One region of the Streptomyces sp. NPDC001450 genome, then DNA from elsewhere that is predicted to be linked to it. Evidence: riboswitches for the same ligand, from Rfam matches in the RefSeq annotation. Region 1 holds a riboswitch; the other holds the start of a gene.

The links. A riboswitch is a leader RNA that binds a small molecule or an ion and turns the genes downstream of it on or off. The one in region 1 is predicted to bind glycine.
Region 2: another riboswitch for glycine. It lies ahead of gcvT (glycine cleavage system aminomethyltransferase GcvT); the one in region 1 lies ahead of gcvP (aminomethyl-transferring glycine dehydrogenase).

What each region holds. Positions count from the first base shown of each region.
Region 1 covers NZ_JBSFHY010000038.1:91,584-99,414, reverse strand. The annotation lists gene ACWC5O_RS33920 (MerR family transcriptional regulator) at 1-291, shown strand, start outside; gene ACWC5O_RS33915 (DNA polymerase IV) at 344-1,837, shown strand; gene ACWC5O_RS33910 (PRC-barrel domain-containing protein) at 1,759-2,130, opposite strand; glycine riboswitch at 2,250-2,344, shown strand; gene gcvP (aminomethyl-transferring glycine dehydrogenase) at 2,517-5,402, shown strand; gene ACWC5O_RS33900 (TOBE domain-containing protein) at 5,455-5,874, opposite strand; gene ACWC5O_RS33895 (ABC transporter ATP-binding protein) at 5,903-6,988, opposite strand; gene modB (molybdate ABC transporter permease subunit) at 7,041-7,831, opposite strand, start outside.
Region 2 covers NZ_JBSFHY010000026.1:42,639-50,469, forward strand. The annotation lists gene ACWC5O_RS26645 (L-serine ammonia-lyase) at 1-85, opposite strand, end outside; gene glyA (serine hydroxymethyltransferase) at 199-1,479, opposite strand; gene gcvH (glycine cleavage system protein GcvH) at 1,494-1,871, opposite strand; gene gcvT (glycine cleavage system aminomethyltransferase GcvT) at 1,988-3,106, opposite strand; glycine riboswitch at 3,148-3,260, opposite strand; glycine riboswitch at 3,261-3,358, opposite strand; gene ACWC5O_RS26665 (AAA family ATPase) at 3,536-4,204, shown strand; gene ACWC5O_RS26670 (enhanced serine sensitivity protein SseB) at 4,278-5,069, shown strand; gene ACWC5O_RS26675 (enhanced serine sensitivity protein SseB C-terminal domain-containing protein) at 5,298-6,059, shown strand; gene ACWC5O_RS26680 (ABC transporter permease) at 6,358-7,356, shown strand; gene ACWC5O_RS26685 (ABC transporter substrate-binding protein) at 7,413-7,831, shown strand, end outside.

The DNA of each region.
Region 1 (7,831 bases):
CAGAACATCCGTACGGCCGTCCAGCACCTCAGGGAACGCGGTTTCCGCGACCTGGAGCGCATGACGCTGATGAGTGACGGTGCCACGGTCTACGAGTGCACCTCTCCCGACGAGGTCCACGCCCTGCTCCAGGGCGGTCAGGGCATCTTCGGCATCGCCGTCGGAGTGGTCTGGCGGGACGTGGAAAGCGCGCTCTCCCAGCTGCACGGCGAACGCATCGACACCGGGGAGACCCTGGTCGGGCACAACCCGGCCGACGAACTGGCCAGGCGCCGCAACCGGGCGGTCTGACGGCGTCCCCTCGGGGGGCGCGTTGTCAGTGGCGTGGTGCAGCATCGGAGATGTGAGAAACGCGCCCACGATCCTGCATCTCGACATGGATGCCTTCTTCGCCTCGGTGGAGCAGGCGTCCAAGCCGAGCCTGCGCGGGAAGGCAGTCGTCGTGGGCGGACTCGGACCGCGCGGGGTAGTGGCCACCGCGTCGTACGAGGCACGGGTCTTCGGGGTCCACTCCGCGATGCCGATGGCCCAGGCGCGCAGGCTGGCGCCGAACGCCGCGTACCTCGTGCCGCGCTTCGCCCTGTACAAGTCGGTCAGCGAGCAGGTGATGGCGCTGCTGCGGGCGCTGTCGCCGCTGGTGGAGCCGCTGAGCCTGGACGAGGCGTTCGTGGATCTGGAGGCCGGGGGAGCGGCCTGGGACGAGACGTCGGCGCGGCTGGCCGGGACGAAGCTGCGCGCGGACATCCGGGCGGTCACGGGGCTGACCGGGTCGGTGGGGCTGGCCGCATCCAAGATGCTCGCGAAGATCGCCTCCGAGCAGGCCAAGCCCGACGGACTCGTGCTCATCGAACCCGGGACCGAGCGGGCGCTGCTGGGCCCCATGTCCGTGCGGACGCTGCCCGGGGTCGGGCCGGCCACCGGGGACCATCTGCGGCGGGCCGGGATCACCACCGTCGAGGAGCTGGCCGAGGCGGGGGAGGACGAACTCGTACGGATGCTCGGCAAGGCGCACGGGCACGCGCTGTACGCCATGGCGCTGGCGCACGACGACCGGCCCGTGGTGGCCGAGCGGGAGACCAAGTCGGTGTCGGTCGAGGACACCTACGACGTGGACATCCATGACCGGCTGCGGGTCGGCCTGGAGGTGCAGCGGCTCGCCGACCGGTGCGTGGGGCGGTTGCGCGGGGCGGGGCTGTCCGGGCGGACCATCGTGCTGAAGGTGCGGCGGTACGACTTCTCGACGCTGACCCGCTCCGAGACGCTCCGTGGCCCCACCGACGATCCGGCGGTGATCCGGGAGGCGGCCGCTCGGCTGCTGGAGTCGGTGGACACCACGGGCGGAGTACGGCTGCTGGGCGTGGGCGTCTCGGGGCTCGCCGACTACACCCAGGAGGACCTGTTCGCGCAGGCGGCGGCGGGCGAGCGGAACGCCGCCGCGGCCGCGCACGCGCCGGAGGAGCCCGCACCCGAGGCCGTGGAGGAGCGCCCGGAGCCCGCCGAGCGGCACTGGCGTGCCGGGTACGACGTGCGGCACACCGAGTACGGGCACGGCTGGGTGCAGGGCAGTGGCCTGGGACGGGTCACTGTTCGCTTCGAGACACCGCTGTCCGAGCCGGGGCGGGTGCGGACGTTTTTTGCCGACGATCCCTCGCTGGAGTCGGCTGAGCCGTTGCCGTTGGTTCAGGGAACCGATGTCGCCGACCCGCCCGTGCGGCAGACCACCGTTCCCGGGGAGGAGACGGGTTCCCCGGCCGAGGATCAGACCTCCTCCGTGCCCGCCAGCTTGCCGAAGTCGTGGTCCGGCACCGAGGGAGGTGCTGCCGCATCGAGGCCGTAGTGGTGGTAGAGCTGGAGTTCCTGTTCGGGGGAGAGGTGACGGCCCACGCCGAAGTCGGGGGCGTCCTTGATGAGCGCGCGGTCGAAGGGGACCCGGAGGGCGCCCTCCACCAGTTCGCTGGGCTCCAGGGGGACGAAGGCGTCCCGGGAGAACAGGCCGGTGCGTATGGCCGCCCACTCCGGTACGCCCGTGGCATCGTCGAGGTACACCTCGTCGATGGTGCCGATCTTGGTGCCATTGCGGTCGAACGCCTTGCGGCCGATCAGGTTGCGCGGATCGATGTCGGTCTGCACCGTCCCTCTCCCTCCACTTGGTCGCAACTCATCCGTAAGCACTACAAAAGAGCACATTCAAGGAGGCGGCCACTCGAGGGCCCGTGCGTTGACCTCGCTGGTAGGCTGGCAGCGGCTGCTGACCCCGTGCGGGAGAGTCCTCCGACCACCTCGGAGGCGCCGAAGGAGCAAATCCTCCCCGGAATCTCTCAGGCTCACGTACCGCACGGACGAGGTCACTCTGGAAAGCAGGGCGAGTGTCGACGGCTCCCGCCCTCACCGACGGTGAAAGCCGGGCCCCTCGGGCGCCCGGTGAAGCTCTCAGGTTTTGATGACAGAGGGGGAGGCCGTCGGGGCAACCGCCGTGGTGCCCCTCGAAGGTCGCGTCAGACCAGGAGGCCTCCGCAATGACCCCCCATCGCATTCCGCTCTCCGAGCTCGAAGCGGGCATCCCCTTCGAGCAGCGCCACATCGGGCCCGACCAGGAGGCGCGGGCCAAGATGCTCGCGCACGTCGGTTACGGCTCGCTCGACGAGCTCACCGCCGCCGCGGTGCCGGATGTGATCAAGAACGCCGACGCGCTCGATCTGCCGGGTGCCCGTACCGAGGCCGAGGTGCTCGCCGAGCTGCGCTCGCTCGCCGACCGCAACCAGGTGCTCGGCTCGATGATCGGGCTCGGGTACTACGGGACCTTCACCCCGCCCGTCATCCTGCGCAACGTCATGGAGAACCCGGCCTGGTACACGGCCTACACGCCGTACCAGCCGGAGATCTCGCAGGGCCGCCTGGAGGCGCTGCTCAACTTCCAGACCATGGTCGCCGACCTCACCGGCCTGCCCACCTCCGGCGCCTCCCTCCTGGACGAGGGCACCGCCGCCGCCGAGGCGATGGCGCTGTCCCGGCGCATGGGCAGGAACAAGAAGGGCCTGTTCCTGGTCGACGCGGACGCGCTGCCGCAGACCGTCGCCGTCATCGAGACGCGTGCCGAGCCGACCGGTGTCGAGGTCGTCGTCGCCGACCTCAGCAACGGCATCCCGGCCGACGTCGCCGCGCGCGAGATCAACGGCGTGCTGATCCAGTACCCGGGCGCCTCCGGTGCCGTACGCGACATCAAGGCGGTCATCGACCAGGCGCACGAGCTGGGCGCCCTCGTCACCGTCTCCGCCGACCTGCTGGCCCTCACCCTGCTGACCTCGCCGGGCGAGCTGGGTGCGGACATCGCCGTCGGCACGACCCAGCGCTTCGGCGTGCCGATGGGCTTCGGCGGGCCGCACGCGGGCTACATGGCGGTGCACGAGAAGTTCGCGCGCAGCCTGCCCGGCCGTCTGGTCGGCGTCTCCGTCGACGCCGACGGGAACAAGGCCTACCGCCTCGCGCTGCAGACCCGTGAGCAGCACATCCGCCGCGAGAAGGCCACGAGCAACATCTGCACCGCGCAGGTGCTGCTCGCCGTGATGGCCGGTATGTACGCCGTGTACCACGGCCCCGAGGGGCTGCGTGCCATCGCCCGCCGCACCCACCGCTACGCCACGATCCTCGCCGAGGGCCTGAAGGCCGGCGGTGTCGAGATCGTCCACGGCGCCTACTTCGACACCCTCACCGCACGCGTTCCCGGCAAGGCCGCCGAGGTGGTCGCCGCCGCCCTGGAGAACGGCGTCAACCTGCGTCTCGTGGACGCCGACCACGTCTCCCTCGCCTGCGACGAGACCAGCAACCGGGCCCAGCTGGCCGCCGTCTGGTCCGCCTTCGGTGTCGAGGGCGACATCGAGGCGCTGGACGTGACGGCCGCGGACACCCTGCCCCAGGCGCTGCTGCGCACCGACGACTTCCTGACGCACCCGGTCTTCCACGAGCACCGCTCAGAGACCGCCATGCTGCGCTACCTGCGCAAGCTGGCCGACCGCGACTACGCGCTCGACCGCGGCATGATCCCGCTGGGCTCCTGCACCATGAAGCTCAACGCGACCACGGAGATGGAGCCGGTCACCTGGCCCGAGTTCGGCCAGCTGCACCCCTTCGCGCCCGCCGAGCAGGCCGAGGGCTACCTCACGCTCATCCGCGAGCTGGAGGAGCGTCTCGCCGAGGTCACCGGCTACGACAAGGTCTCGCTCCAGCCGAACGCCGGTTCGCAGGGCGAGCTGGCCGGTCTGCTGGCCGTACGCGGCTACCACCGGGCCAACGGCGACGAGCAGCGCACCATCTGCCTGATCCCGTCCTCGGCGCACGGCACCAACGCCGCCAGCGCCGTGATGGCCGGCATGAAGGTCGTCGTCGTGAGGACCGCCGAGGACGGCGAGATCGACGTCGAGGACCTGCGGGCCAAGATCGAGCAGTACCGCGACGAGCTGGCGGTCCTGATGATCACCTACCCGTCCACGCACGGTGTGTTCGAGGAGCACGTCGCCGACATCTGCGCCCAGGTGCACGAGGCGGGCGGCCAGGTGTACGTCGACGGCGCCAACCTCAACGCCCTGGTCGGCCTCGCCAAGCCGGGCCACTTCGGCGGTGACGTCTCGCACCTGAACCTGCACAAGACCTTCTGCATCCCGCACGGTGGCGGCGGCCCCGGCGTCGGCCCGGTCGCGGTCCGCGGGCACCTGGCGCCGTACCTGCCCAACCACCCGCTGCAGCCGGCGGCCGGCCCGGAGACGGGCGTCGGCCCGATCTCGGCGGCTCCCTGGGGCAGTGCGGGCATTCTGCCGATCTCGTGGGCGTACGTCCGCCTGATGGGCGGCGAGGGCCTCAAGCGCGCCACCCAGGTGGCCGTGCTCTCCGCGAACTACGTCGCCAAGCGCCTGGAGCCGCACTACCCGGTGCTCTACACCGGCCCCGGCAACCTGGTCGCGCACGAGTGCATCATCGACCTGCGCCCGCTGACCAAGGCGACCGGCGTGAGCGTGGACGACGTGGCCAAGCGCCTGATCGACTACGGCTTCCACGCGCCGACCATGTCCTTCCCGGTGGCCGGCACGCTGATGATCGAGCCGACCGAGTCCGAGGACCTGGCCGAGCTGGACCGGTTCTGCGACGCGATGATCGCCATCCGCGCGGAGATCGAGAAGGTCGGCTCGGGCGAGTGGCCCGCGGAGGACAACCCGCTCGCGAACGCTCCGCACACGGCGGCCGCGCTCGGCGGCGAGTGGACGCACGCCTACAGCCGTGAGGACGCCGTCTTCCCGGCCGGTGTCTCGGCCGCCGACAAGTACTGGCCGCCGGTGCGCCGGATCGACCAGGCCTTCGGTGACCGCAACCTGGTCTGCTCCTGCCCGCCGCTGGACGCGTACGAGGACTGAGCTAGTTCCTGGTGAGAGCCCCGCCCGTGTTCCGGGCGGGGCTCCGCCGTCTTCACACCGAGGCAAGCGCCACTTCGGTAGCCTTGATCAGGGCGATCGCGTCGGAACCGACGAAGAGGCCGAGGTCTTCGGCCGCGTCCTTGGTGATCACGGCCGTGAGTTCGCCGCCGGCCACCGAGACCTTCACGGAGGCCATGACTCCGCCGAGGGCGATCTGGACGATCGCGCCGGGGAGCTGGTTGCGGATCGACAGGCCCTCGAACCGGCTCGTGGCGAGCGAGATCTCCGTCGACTTCACCAGGGAGAGGACGCGGGAGTCCGGAGCGAGGCCGAGCTGCTCGACGGCCTCCAGGGTGATGGCCGCCATGAGCTCCTGCCCGCCGTCCAGGCGGATCTTGACCGTGGCCATGACCTCGCCGGGGTGGACCTCGGTGACGGTGCCGGGGAGCTGGTTGCGGATGCTCAGTGTCATGGGCACCCACGGTAGAGGGCGCTCCCGTTCAGGCAGGGTATGCGTGCGTCTGCGTCGCTTTGACCGTCGCCCAGACAGCTGCGCCGGGATGCAGGTCCAGCTCGGCCGCGGCGACCGTGGTGAGGTCGGCGGCCAGGGGGAGTTCACCGGTGAGGTCGGCGCGGATCTGGTCGCCGTGGGTCTCCAGACCGGCGACCTCGCAGCGCCACAGGTTGCGGGCGCTGGCACCTGTGGGCCGGTCCCGGAAGAGGGTGACGGCGGCCGGCGGGAACGCCACGAAGACCGGCCCGGACAGCACCTCCGTGGTCGTGATCGAGGGTCCCGCGTCGAGCCGTACCGTATGCCCCTCGGCCCGTCCCCGGTAGAGGTTGAGGCCGACCAGCTGCGCGATGTAGTCGGTGCGCGGATGGCGGGCGATGTCGGCCGGGGTGCCCACCTGGACGACCCGGCCGTGCTCGACGACCACCAGCCGGTCCGCGAGCACCATGGCGTCCAGCGGATCGTGCGTGACGAGGACGGCGACCGCCTCGAACTCGGCCAGATGGCGGCGGAGCTGGGCGCGGACCTCCAGGCGGGTACGAGCGTCCAGGGCCGCCAGCGGCTCGTCCAGGAGCAGCAGCCGGGGCCGGGTGGCGAGGGCGCGGGCGAGCGCGACGCGCTGGGCCTGGCCGCCGGAGAGCCTGCGGGGCTTGGCGCCGGCGTGCTCGGCGAGGCCCATGCGGTCCAGCCAGGCGGCGGCCTGGGCCCGCGCCTCGGCCTTGGAGACGCCCCGGCAGCGCGGTCCGAAGGCCACGTTGTCCAGGGCGGACAGGTGCGGGAAGAGCAGGTAGTCCTGGAAGACCACGCCGACCGGGCGGGACTCGGGTGGCATGCGGTCCAGGGAGGCGCCGTCCAGCCGCAGATGGCCGTCGGTGAGCGGGACGAGACCGGCGAGGGCGCGCAGAGCGGTGGTCTTGCCGGCGCCGTTGGGGCCCAGCAGTGCGATGACCTCCCCGGGGACGGCGGTCAGAGCCACGTCGAGCCGGAAGGAGCCTTGCTCGACGACGAGCCGGGCGTCGAGCCCCTGCTCGCCCACCACTTCGAGGTCGGCCCTGAGGGCGTCGATGTCGGTCATGAAGAGGGCGTCCTTCGTCGGCACACGCACAGCGTCGTCTTCCATCCTCGCGTCACCGCCCGGTCCCCGTCAGCCACCGGTCCCGCAATCCCGCGAGCACCGCGATGGACACGGCGAGCAGGACGAGGCTGAGGGCGATGGCCGCCTCGGGGTCGTTCTGCAGCGCGAGGTAGACCGCCAGGGGCATGGTCTGGGTGCGGCCGGGGAAGTTGCCCGCGAAGGTGATCGTCGCGCCGAACTCGCCGAGCGCGCGGGCCCAGGCCAGCACCGCGCCCGCGGCGATGCCGGGGGCGATCAGCGGCAGGGTGACCCGGCGGAACGCGGTGAAGCGGGACGCGCCGAGCGTGGTGGCCGCCTCCTCGAAGCGCGGGTCGGCGGCCCGCAGGGTGCCCTCGACGCTGATGACCAGGAACGGCATCGCGACGAACGCCTCCGCGATCACGACACCGGTGGTGGTGAAGGGGAGGGTGATCCCGAACCAGGCGTCGAGCCACTTGCCGATGACGCCGTTGCGCCCCAGGGCGAGCAGCAGGGCCACACCGCCGACCACCGGCGGAAGCACCAGGGGCAGGGTCACCAGGGCGCGGACCAGACCGCGGCCAGGGAACTGCGTACGGGCCAGCAGCCAGGCCAGCGGCACCCCCAGCACCAGGCTCACGGCCGTCGCTGCCGTGGCGGTGACCAGGGACAGCTGGAGCGCCTGCCACACCTCTGCGCTGGTCAGCTGCTGCGGCAGGCCCCGCCACGGAGCCCGTACGAGCAGCGCGATCAGCGGCAGCAGCAGGAACGCCAGGGCCACCACGCCCGGCACCAGCAGCGGCAACGGGACCCCGCGTCGGCCCC
Region 2 (7,831 bases), on a different contig from region 1:
TGCGCGCCGCGCGCATCGGGCCGACCGTGTGGGAGCTGGACGGGCCGATGCCGATCGAGAACAGGTCGAAGACCGAGATGGCCACGGGGAACTCCTCAATACGGGGGTGGTGCTCAGGGGTGTGGTGCGGGGTGGGCACCCCCCGGCACCGCGCGCACTTCTGGTGTCCAGTGTGCGCGGTGCCGGGGTACTTCGGACTTACTTGTTGAGACCGGGGTACAGCGGGTGCTTGTCGGCCAGGGCCTTGACCCGGGCCTTGAGAGCTTCCGCGTCGGCCTCCCCGAAGGGGGAAGGCGCCTTGAGTGCCTCGGCGATCACGTCCGCGACCTCGGCGAAGTCCTCGGCCGTGAAGCCGCGGGTCGCCAGGGCGGGCGTGCCGATCCGCAGGCCCGACGTGACCATCGGGGGACGCGGGTCGTTCGGGACGGCGTTGCGGTTGACCGTGATGCCGACCTCGTGGAGGCGGTCCTCGGCCTGCTGGCCGTCCAGCTCGGACTCGCGCAGGTCGACCAGGATCAGGTGCACGTCCGTGCCGCCGGAGAGCACGTTCACGCCGGCCTCGCGGGCGTCGGCCGCGGTCAGCCGCTCGGCGAGGATCTGCGCGCCCTCCACCGTACGGCGCTGGCGCTCCTTGAAGTCCTCCGAGGCGGCGACCTTGAAGGAGACCGCCTTGGCCGCGATCACGTGCTCCAGGGGGCCGCCCTGGAAGCCCGGGAAGACGGACGAGTTCAGCTTCTTCGCGAAGTCCTTCTTCGCGAGGATGATGCCGCCGCGCGGGCCGCCGAGCGTCTTGTGGGTCGTGGAGGTGACCACGTCCGCGTACTCGACCGGGTTCGGGTGGAGACCGGCGGCGACCAGGCCCGCGAAGTGCGCCATGTCGACCCACAGGTAGGCCTCGACCTCGTCGGCGATCCGGCGGAACTCGGCGAAGTCCAGCTGACGCGGGTACGCCGACCAGCCCGCGATGATCACCTTCGGGCGGTGCTCCTTGGCCAGGCGCTCGACCTCGGCCATGTCGACCAGGCCGGTCTCGACGTCCACGTGGTAGGCGACCACGTTGAACTGCTTGCCGGAGAAGTTCAGCCGCATCCCGTGGGTCAGGTGGCCGCCGTGCGCCAGGTCCAGGCCGAGGATGGTGTCCCCGGGCTGGGCCAGCGCGAACAGGGCCGCCTGGTTCGCGGACGCGCCGGAGTGGGGCTGCACGTTGGCGTACTCGGCGCCGAACAGCTCCTTGATCCGGTCGATGGCGATCTGCTCGGCGACGTCGACGTGCTCGCAGCCGCCGTAGTAGCGGCGGCCCGGGTAGCCCTCGGCGTACTTGTTGGTGAGGACCGAGCCCTGGGCCTCCATCACCGCGAGCGGCGCGAAGTTCTCAGAGGCGATCATCTCCAGGGTCGACTGCTGGCGGTTCAGCTCGGCGTCGACCGCGGCGGCGATCTCCGGGTCCAGCTCGTGCAGGGACGTGTTCAGGACAGTCATACGGCTACGACTCCTCAGCCGGCGGTGAAGGCGGTGTACTCGTCGGCGGAGAGCAGGTCGGCCGGCTCGTCCGTGATGCGTACCTTGAACAGCCAGCCGCCCTCGAAGGGGGCCGAGTTGACCAGCGACGGGTCGTCGACGACGTCCTGGTTGATCTCGGTGATCTCACCGGTCACGGGTGCGTACAGGTCGCTGACCGACTTGGTCGACTCCAGCTCGCCGCAGGACTCGCCCGCGGACACCGTGTCACCGACCTCCGGGAGCTGGACGAAGACGACATCGCCGAGCGCGTTGGCCGCGTGCTCCGTGATGCCGACCGTCGACACGCCGTCCTCGGCGGCCGACAGCCACTCGTGCTCCTTGCTGTAGCGCAGCTGCTGGGGGTTGCTCATGGCCTGAATTCTCCTGTACGCGCGGGAGTGCTGATGAATGGGGGACTGCTGAACCTGCTGATGAGCAGGTGAAGTGTGCGCAGGGTCACGTTCTGGGTACGGACCGCGCCCAGTGTCTACTTCTGGCGCTTGTAGAACGGCAGCGCCACGACCTCGTACGGCTCGTGGCTCCCGCGGATGTCCACACCAACGCCCGCGGTGCCCGGCGCCGCGTGCGCAGCGTCGACGTAGGCGATGGCGATCGGCTTGCCCAGGGTGGGGGAGGGGGCGCCGGAGGTGACCTCGCCGATGACCTCGCCGCCGGCGACGACGGCGTACCCGGCGCGCGGCACCCGGCGGCCCTCGGCGATCAGGCCGACGAGCACCCGCGGCGGGTTCTGCTCGGCCTTGGCGGCGGCCTCGGTGAGCGCCTCGCGGCCCACGAAGTCGCCCTCCTTCTCGAACTTCACCACGCGGCCGAGCCCGGCGTCGAACGGTGTCAGGGACGTGGTCAGCTCGTGCCCGTACAGCGGCATGCCCGCCTCCAGGCGCAGGGTGTCCCGGCAGGACAGGCCGCAGGGCACCAGACCGACGCCCTCGCCGGCCTTGGTCAGCGCCTGCCACAGCTCCACGGCGTGCTCGGGCTTCACGAACAGCTCGAAGCCGTCCTCGCCGGTGTAGCCGGTGCGGGCGATCAGGGCGGGGACGCCGGCGACCGTGCCGGGCAGGCCCGCGTAGTACTTCAGGCCGTCCAGGTCGGCGTCCGTGAGGGACTTCAGGATGCCGGGGGACTCGGGGCCCTGGACCGCGATCAGCGCGTACGCGTCACGGTCGTCGCGCACCTCGGCGTCGAAGCCCGCGGCGCGCTCGGTCAGCGCGTCCAGCACCACCTGGGCGTTGGAGGCGTTGGCGACGACCATGTACTCGGTCTCGGCGAGGCGGTAGACGATCAGGTCGTCCAGGATGCCGCCGTCGGCCTGGCAGATCATGGTGTAGCGGGCGCGGCCGACGCCGACGGAGGCGATGTTGCCGACCAGGGCGAAGTTCAGCAGGGCCGCCGCCTCCGCGCCGGTCACGGTGATCTCACCCATGTGGGAGAGGTCGAAAAGGCCGGCCTTGGTCCGCACGGCCACGTGCTCGTCGCGCTCGGAGCCGTAGCGCAGGGGCATGTCCCAGCCCGCGAAGTCGGTCATCGTCGCACCGAGCGAGCGATGGAGCGCGTCCAACGCGGTGTGACGGAGTTCGGTACTGCTCATCGGTCGGTCGTCTCCCAGGGCAGGCTGACGGGCGAGGTAGTTCCTCCCCATCTGTCATCGGAACCTGAGAGGTTCGCCGAGACCGCCACAGGGACGATCACGGCTTGCACCTTGGGTGGAGCCACTGACACAGCGGCCCGCTTTTCAGATGTGCCTCGCCCGCGCGGTAACGGGGCCTGAGAGATTCAAGGGAGGGACTTGCTCCTTCGGCGCCCCAGCGAAGGCTGCTGGGAACTCTCCCGCGCGGATTCAAACGGCCGGTATGCAGTTGGCGCGCACATCATTGCACGCCTCACCCCCACCCGTCAGGGCCGCATCTGTAACCGACCTGTGGCAGTACGCGCACCGAACCACTGGACGCGGCGCATTACCTTCTCTTTACATGTGATGGGCATGGGATTACCAGGCCCACAGGGGAGGACGATCACGGTGAACAGGACCACGGCCTACGCCGCCACCACCGGCATCGCGGTGGCGAAGCAGCCCTCCGCCCCGGCCCGCGAGCGCTGCGCCGACCGCCCGGCCCCGGTCGTCCGCGACCTGCGCGACCGAGAGGGCCGCAGCCCGCGCGCCCTGCACTTCGGGCCCGCCGACCTGGTGGTGATCACCGGCCTGCCCGGCAGCGGCAAGTCCACGCTGATGCACCGCGCGGTCACCGGCCACCGCGTCGACTCCCAGGACACCCGCGACCGCTGGGACGCCCGCGCGCCCCGCTTCCTTCCCTACGCGCTCTACCGTCCCCTGGTCCGGCTCGCCCACTACGCCGGACTGCGCCGCGTCCTGCGCACCGGCGAGGGTGTCGTCGTGCACGACTGCGGCACCCAGTCCTGGGTGCGCGCCTGGCTGGCCCGCGAGGCCCGCCGCCGCGGCGGCACCCTGCACCTGCTCCTCCTCGACGTCACCCCCGGCACCGCCCGCGAGGGCCAGCGCGAGCGCGGCCGCGGCGTGTCCCGCTACGCCTTCAGCCGCCACCGCCGTACGACCGCCCGGCTGCTGCGCGCGGTGGAGCGCGGCGAGCTGCCCGCCGGCTGCGACTCGGCGGTGCTGCTGGACCGGGACGCGGCGGACGTCCTGCACCGCATAGCCTTCACCGGCTGATCGGACCGGCCGCTGTCACAGGCACCCGCTAGCCTTCTGATCCACAGCATGGTTCCCAGCAGGCGGTAGGCAGATGGACTTCCCGGCGGACACTCCCGCGGACTTCCCGGCACAGACGCACCCCCACCCGCACGGCGGTTGGCCCGGCAACGAGCTGGAGGAGGTGCTCTCGGCCTCCCTCGGCATACCCTCCGCGGGCGGCCGGATCATCGAGGTGCTGGGCCGGAGCTTCCTCTGGATCCCCCTGCCGAGCGGCGGCGGCCCGCAGAGCGGCCCCCTGGACCTGCCCACGATGGACATCGAGGGCCAGGTGTACGTCCCGGTCTTCAGCTCCGAGGAACAGCTCCGCCAGGCGACCGGCTCCCACATGTCGTACACCATCGCCCCGGCGGTGGAGTTCGCCCGCGGCCTGCCTCCGCAGGTCGGTATCGCCGTCAACCCCGACGGCGTGGTCGGCATACCGCTGCCGCCGGAGGCGGTGGCCGAGCTGTGCCGCGCGGGCCGCACCCCGCTGGACGGCCCCGGCTCAGGCGGCCGGGTCCGCCTCTTCGAGCCCGACTGGCAGGACGACCCGGTCGACTTCCTGACCGCCGCCTCCGCCGAGTTCGCCGCGACCGGCGTGGTCCTCACCGCCCGCCGGTGCCTCGCCGCCGTCGAGACGGCCGACCCCGTGATGTTCGTGGGTGTCGAACTCTCCCAGTGGGAAGGCGACCTACGAGCCGTCCCCCTGGACGCCCTCGGCAAGGCCCTCGGCAAAGTCCCGGTCAAGTGGCCGGTCAACCTGGTCCTCCTGGACGTGGCCCAGGACCCGGTGGCCGACTGGCTCAGGACGAACGTGCGCCCTTTCTACCAGTACGGGCATTAGCTTCTACGGCCACTGGAAGCCAACCCAGGGGCAGCCAACCCAGGGGTGCGGGGCTGTGTCCGATATGCGGCTCCGCCGCGGGACCCGACAAGCCACCACGCACCCGCACCCGCCGACGGACACGAGGCCCCGAGCCCCTAGGCGCTTAAGCTGTTCCCAAACGCGGGGCAACTCCCAGAAGGGCCGGTACGACAGGTGAGCGCGAGCCACAGCGGCAGCGTCGAGCACATGCTGCGCCAGGTCACCCCAGGGCGCTACGACGCCTACGAGGCACTGCTGCGCGCCCTCGCCACCCCGTCCTCCGGCCAGATCTGGATGCTCCTGTGGCACGGCCAGGCCGGCTCGCCCGACGCCCAGTACGGAAACATGGAGGTCGACGGCTTCAGCTACGCCCCCTGTGTGACCTCCGCCCAGGAACTCTCGGCGAGCGGCTGGAACCGCTCCTACGAGGTGGTCGACGGACTGGACGTGGCCCGCACCCTCTATCCCGACCACTACGGTCTCTGGCTCAATCCGCACGCTCCGGGCGGCGGCGTCGGGATCCCCTGGCTGGACCTGCGCCGCATCGCCACCGGCCTGGACCGCCAGCCGGCCGGCCCCCTGCGGCTGTCCGAACCCGGCATCGAGATCCCGCAGTTCTACGCCCTGCTCGCGCAGAACGCCCACCGCACCCCGGCCCTGCGCTCCCTGCGCCGCGCCTGGGTCCAGCCCGCGCTCGGGGCGCCGTACCTCGCCATCGGTCTGGATGTGTACGACACCTCGCCGGCCGCGGTGGACTCGGTGCGCGCGATGATGCAGCAGTCGGTCGGCGCGGTCCCGGACGGGCTTCCGGTGTCGACGGTCGCGATGACCGACGACTACGACCCGGTCGTGATGTGGATGCGGGCCAGCGCCCGTCCGTTCTACGACCGCGAGGCCCACGCGGCCGCCCCGCAGCCGCAGGCCCCGGCTGCCGGCTACGGATACCCGCCCGTGCACGGCGCCTACTGAGCGGGCACACCCCGCGCTGCCGTGTGCGATGGGTTGATGGCGACGAATGAGTGGTCACCGGGTGTGATGAGCGCGTCCGAGGGCCGGTTCCGTAGGTTCGGATAACGGAACCCCCATGGCTGTATCACGGTTATGCATACTTTCGCCTTGGACTCTGGCGGGTGATCGCAGCCACGCTGAAGACTCCCCACTCAGACACGAGGTGCTCACCTCGTGGTCGAGTGCAAGTCGATAAAGCCGCAAACCTTCGCGGCAGACGCGGGCCGGGCAACAACCGGCTAGAGGGGTCGGGTTCACAGTGACCGCACCGATCGAGACCACCGGAGCCGAGGCCGAGACCCCGCCCGAGGCTGTGCTCGCCGGGGTCAAGAAATCCCAGATCGAAGGGCGTTCACTCTCGCAGATCGCCTGGACCCGGTTCAAACGGGACAAACTGGCCGTGGCGGGCGGGGTCGTCGTCATCCTGCTCGTGCTGATGGCGGTGTTCGCGAAGCCGATCGAGTGGGCTTTCGGGCTGGACCCCAACCAGTTCCACCAGGACCTCATCGATCCGGCTCGACTGGCCCCCAAGGGCAGCTGGGGCGGTATGAGTTGGAGCCACCCGCTGGGCGTGGAGCCGCAGTACGGCCGTGACATGCTCGCCCGCATCATCGAGGGCTCCTGGGTATCGCTGCTGGTCGCCGGCGGCGCCACCCTGCTGTCCGTGCTCATCGGTACCGTGCTCGGCGTCGTCGCCGGCTACTACGGCGGCTGGGTCGACAGCGTCATCAGCCGGCTGATGGACACCTTCCTGGCGTTCCCGCTGCTGCTGTTCGCCATCGCCATCTCGGCGTCGGTGCAGGATGGTTTCTTCGGTTTCAACGGCCTGCCGCTGCGCATCGGCGTGCTGATCTTCGTGATCGGCTTCTTCAGCTGGCCGTACATCGGCCGTATCGTGCGCGCCCAGACGATGAGCCTCGCGCGGCGCGAGTTCGTGGAGGCCGCAACCAGCCTGGGCGCCCGCGGCCCGTACATCCTGTTCCGCGAACTGCTCCCCAACCTCGTCGCGCCGGTCCTCGTCTACTCGACGCTGATCATCCCGACGAACATCCTCTTCGAGGCCGCGCTGAGCTTCCTCGGAGTCGGTATCGCGCCGCCGCAGGCTTCTTGGGGCGGAATGCTCAGCAACGCCGTGGATCTCTACACCGCAGATCCGCAGTTCATGTTCGTGCCCGGACTGGCGATCTTCATCACCGTCCTGGCATTCAACCTGCTGGGTGACGGGCTGCGTGACGCGCTCGACCCTCGCAGCAAGTGATCCACATCGATCGAGGGGGCATTCCTCACGTGAAGACGAGAAGGGTTACCGCCGCCGTGGCGACGGTCCTGGCGGTCTCGCTCGGCGCTGCCGCGTGCGGCGGCGGTAATGACAGCAACAACAACGGTGGCGGTTCCGCCAAGAAGGACGCGGCGCTGGACTCCATCGTCAACGCGTCGAGCAAGAAGGGGGGGACGGTCAACCTCGAGGACTCAGACGTTCCGGACTCCCTGGACCCGGGCAACACGTACTACGGCTTCGTGCAGAACTTCTCGCGTCTGTACGCCCGTACGCTCGTCACCTTCAAGCCGGCCGCCGGCAAGGACGGCCTCACCGTCGTCCCCGACCTCGCCGACTCCCTCGGCAAGGCCAGCGCCGACGCCAAGACCTGGACGTACCACCTGCGTTCGGGCCTGAAGTTCGACGACGGCACGCCGATCACGTCCAAGGACGTCAAGTACGCGATCGAGCGCTC